One region of the Idiomarina sp. D18 genome, then DNA from elsewhere that is predicted to be linked to it. Evidence: predicted binding sites of a transcription regulator. Region 1 holds the regulator's gene; the other holds the start of a gene.
The links. The regulator NrdR, encoded in region 1, represses ribonucleotide reductase genes. The targets are predictions, from matches to a motif close to AAACACNANATNTNGTGTTT.

Region 1 (2,406 bases):
CCTCGCTGAGGGTCAGGCAGATCAGTCCCCGACCATAGCGCGCCATGAAATTTATCGCTTCAGGGGTCACGCAGTCTGCTGCAAGAATAAGATCGCCCTCATTCTCGCGGTCCTCGTCATCCATTAGAATGACCATCTTACCTTGCTTGATATCTTCAATAATCTCTTCTGTCGAATGCAATGACATAATAGTTCCTACTTCATTGGCTGAGCGATCACGCGAATATCCTCGCCGACCATTCTGCGCTCAAGCACGTTAAATGAGAGCGCGTCATCGAGTTGAGTCAGTTCCTGCAACGCAATCATACTGCGTGCGTCACTGCCTAATACTTTGTTGGCTTGATAATAGACCAGTTCATTCACTAACTGAGCGTTAAAAAGAGCACCCGCTAACTGAGTTCCACACTCGGTCCATACCAAATTAATCTCACGCAATGCGAGTTCTTTCAGTGCGTCATGTAAGTCTACGCGACCCTGGCTATCTGCTTTAACAATAATCTCGTGACAATGGCGATGTCGAGAAGCAGGAGCTTCCGTAGTGCGGACGACAAATACAGGCGTTTCAACCTCAAATAGTCGCAAATCATCATGAATGCGGTTTTTCCCGTCAATAATCACACGCACGGGCTGCTTGAAAAATAATGGTTTTTCGATCCCGTCAGGCCACTGTTCAGGGCGTACATTCAGTCTCGGGTTATCCACCAGCACCGTATCCGCGCCAGTTAATATTGCGTCGGCTTGTGCACGCCATACCTGAACGTCAGCACGCGCTGCAGCACCGGTAATCCATTGACTCACTCCATTACTCAACGCCGTACGCCCATCAAGCGAGCTCGCGAGCTTAACCCGCACATAGGGTAATTGAGTCTGCATACGATGAATAAAACCAGGATTAAGCGCTCGCGCTGCAGTTTCAAATAAACCAACACGAACTTCGATATCAGCATCGTGTAATTTATGAATGCCACGACCTGATACAATCGGATTGGGATCTTGCATCGCGATAACCACGCGAGCTACTTCCGCATTAATCAATGCATCAACACAGGGCGGTGTGCGACCTTGGTGACTGCATGGCTCAAGCGTAACATAGGCGGTTGCATGTTTGGCTTGTGTGCCAGCCTGGCGTAACGCAAAGACCTCGGCGTGGGGTTCGCCCGCCTTCTGATGCCAACCTTCGCCAACGATACTGGCGTCTTTTACGATGACACAACCGACGGCAGGATTAGGTCCAGTCGTAAAGCGCCCTTTTCTTGCCAATTCCAAGGCGCGATGCATATAAAGATGGTCGCGCTTATCTTGTGCCAAACTAATCATTGAGCCGCGCGATCTCCTCGCCGAACTCTTTGATATCCTCAAAAGAGCGATAGACCGAAGCAAAACGAACGTATGCGACTTTATCGATTTGCTTAAGGTTATCCATCACCAGATTGCCAATAAAGTTAGAGGTAATCTCTCGCTCGCCGGTTGCACGGATACTGGATTTGATTTTATTGACCGCTTGTTCCATTTTTTCGAGACTGACCGGACGTTTTTCAAGCGCACGTAATAGCCCACTGCGAAGCTTATCTTCATTAAAAGGTTCACGCCCACCGTCTGTTTTAATTACACGGGGCATTACCAGTTCAGCAGTCTCAAATGTTGTAAAGCGCTCGCGACAATGGCTACATTCTCGGCGCCTGCGCACCGATGCACCGTCCCCTACTAACCGCGAATCGATGACCTTGGTATCTTGTGTTCCGCAGAATGGACAGTGCATAGCGCGCTCCTTTTCAAACGTTATTTATAAACTGGAAACTCGGCACATAACGTTTTGACATCGTTACGAACGCGATCAATCGTCTCTTCGTTATTAATGTCATCTAATACATCGCAAATCCAATTAGCTACTTGCTCAGCTTCTGCTTCCTTGAAGCCGCGACGCGTAATTGCAGGTGTACCTAGACGAAGACCGGAAGTAACGAACGGCGAACGCGGGTCATTCGGTACCGCATTTTTGTTGACCGTAATGTATGCACGACCTAATGCAGCATCGGCATCTTTACCCGTGATGTCTTTGTCGATTAAATCAACGAGGAACAAATGGTTCTGCGTGCCATTCGATACGATTTTATAACCACGTGCTTGCAGAGCTTTAACCATCGCATTAGCGTTCTTTAGCACTTGTTCTTGATACGCTTTAAATTCAGGCTCAAGGGCTTCTTTAAACGCCACCGCTTTCGCTGCGATAACGTGCATCAACGGACCACCTTGATTACCTGGGAATACCGCACTATTTAATTTCTTGTGCAGTTTCTCATCATCTTTGCCAGACAAGATCAGACCACTACGCGGACCTGCGAGGGTTTTATGTGTTGTCGTTGTTACTACGTCTGCGTAAGGAATTGGACTTGGGTATACACCTGC
Region 2 (2,406 bases), 510 kb from region 1:
AAACTTTGCTGCAGAAAATTCCGCACAGTTTGATGTCGTCACGTGTCTGGAAATGCTCGAACACGTTCCTGACCCTGCCGCCATTGTAAGCGCGGTATGTGAGATGGTGAAGCCGGGCGGTTACGCTGTTTTCTCTACATTAAATCGCAACGTGAAGTCTTGGCTGCTGGGTATTGTGGCAGCTGAACATGTTTTACGTTGGGTGCCCAAAGGGACTCACCAGCATCAACGATTTATCAAGCCTTCTGAATTGCTGCGTATGACAGATGCCCATGGATTGCAAGCAATGAAGATGAATGGCATCGTATATAAGCCATTGCAAGGCTTTATGCTAGACGAACATGATGTCGACGTGAATTACATCGTTGCACTTCATAAACCAGACCGTTAACTCATTAGGGAACTCGCGTGAACAAACATCCGGTAGCTGCAGTTTTGTTTGACCTCGATGGCACATTATTAGATTCAGCACCGGATTTGGGCTTTGCGCTTAATCAAGTCTGTCGCGAAAATGGACTTCCGGAGATACCCGCAGAGGTATTTACGCCTGTTGCTTCGCACGGTTCTCGTGGGTTATTAGGTTTAACGCAATTGGATGAGGATGCGCTACTTGCGCTAAAACCAAGGTTTCTCGATATCTATCGCAGCAACTTAGCGCTTCACAGTAAGTTATTTGACGGTATCGAGATGTTACTGAGTTCGCTTCGCCGCAATCAGATTAAAATAGGTATCGTCACCAATAAACCAGAGTTTCTTACGCACCCTCTGATTGCGCAGTTTGAAGCATTACAAAGTATCTCGGTAGTCGTCTGTGGTGATACATTGGAAGAAGCCAAACCGTCTCCCAAACCACTTTACTACGCAGCAGAACAACTTGCTGTCGATCCCAAGGACTGTGTGTATATAGGCGATGCAGAACGCGATATCGTGGCCGGGCGTAATGCAGGTATGGTGACGGTACTTGCAGAGTATGGCTATATCTCGAGTACTGACCAACCACAACAATGGTTAGCGGACTACACCATCGCTCACCCCAATGCCTTGATGGAGCTACTCGCTTTACCAAAGTAGATGTTCTAAATCGTTCATTTTTTAATAGTTTTTATGACACCTTTTTTGCATAGAACGCTTGTTTCTAAATGCATGATTTTTTCAACTAAAAAATTATAAAATTTACACTTTCACGCAAGCCTATGCACCATAAGCGCTTGCAAAATTTCAAGCGGCTTTAAACGAATATTTACTACTAAATAGACTTGATCGATGTGCGGGTTGTATCTAGTATGCCTGTAACACATCGACTACTAGATATTGTGTTCATTTGGTGTACAGACCGAAAATCACACAATATCTTGTGGCCACAAATCTATAACAAACAGCTAAGAGTCGGCGCTAAAATGAACGAGCAACTTTTCGTTACCAAACGCAGTGGTCAACGCGAACCGCTGAATTTAGATAAGATTCATCGTGTCATCATGTGGGCTGCAGAAGGTCTTAATAATGTTTCTGCTTCTCAAGTCGAAATTAAGTCACATATTCAGTTCTATGATGGGATCAAAACCGAAGATATTCATGAAACCATTATCAAAGCAGCGGCTGACCTAATTTCAGAGGAAGCGCCTGACTATCAGTATATGGCTGCGCGTCTGGCCATTTTTCACTTACGAAAGCGTGCGTACGGCAAGTTTGAGCCCCCTCGCCTCTACGACCATGTCAAGAAAATGGTTGATGAGAAGCGTTACGACGCACATTTGCTAGAAGATTTTAGTGAGCAAGAATTCGACCAGATGGACGAGATCATTGATCACTGGCGTGACATGAACTTTTCTTACGCTGCAGTTAAGCAGCTAGAGAATAAGTACTTGGTGCAGAACCGAGTCACCGGTGATATCTACGAAAGTGCTCAGTTTCTTTATATTTTAGTGGCGGCTTGTTTATTCGCTAATTACCCTAAGTCCACTCGCATGGACTACATCAAGCGCTTTTATGACGCGACATCAACGTTCAAAATATCGTTGCCAACGCCTATCATGTCTGGCGTGCGCACGCCGACCCGCCAGTTCAGTTCATGTGTATTGATTGAGACGGGCGATAGCCTTGACTCAATTAACGCGACAGCCAGTGCTATTGTTAAATACGTATCACAACGCGCGGGTATTGGTATCAATGCCGGACGTATTCGCGCACTCGGTAGCCCTATTCGCAATGGTGAAGCGTTCCATACGGGTTGTATCCCATTCTATAAGTATTTCCAAACAGCAGTGAAAAGCTGTTCTCAAGGCGGTGTACGTGGTGGCGCGGCAACGCTGTTTTATCCGCTGTGGCACCTTGAGATTGAAAACCTGTTGGTACTTAAAAACAACCGTGGTGTGGAAGAAAACCGTGTTCGCCATCTCGACTACGGTG

Region 2: a site for NrdR is predicted at 1,341-1,360, ahead of nrdA (class 1a ribonucleoside-diphosphate reductase subunit alpha). Genes of this name have one in related genera too.

The regions. Positions count from the first base shown of each region.
Region 1 is NZ_CM173240.1:492,273-494,678, reverse strand. It holds gene ribBA (bifunctional 3,4-dihydroxy-2-butanone-4-phosphate synthase/GTP cyclohydrolase II) at 1-187, opposite strand, end outside; gene ribD (bifunctional diaminohydroxyphosphoribosylaminopyrimidine deaminase/5-amino-6-(5-phosphoribosylamino)uracil reductase RibD) at 196-1,317, opposite strand; gene nrdR (transcriptional regulator NrdR) at 1,310-1,759, opposite strand; gene glyA (serine hydroxymethyltransferase) at 1,780-2,406, opposite strand, start outside.
Region 2 is NZ_CM173240.1:1,000,303-1,002,708, reverse strand. It holds gene ubiG (bifunctional 2-polyprenyl-6-hydroxyphenol methylase/3-demethylubiquinol 3-O-methyltransferase UbiG) at 1-391, shown strand, start outside; gene AC3AP5_RS04740 (HAD family hydrolase) at 409-1,071, shown strand; gene nrdA (class 1a ribonucleoside-diphosphate reductase subunit alpha) at 1,398-2,406, shown strand, end outside.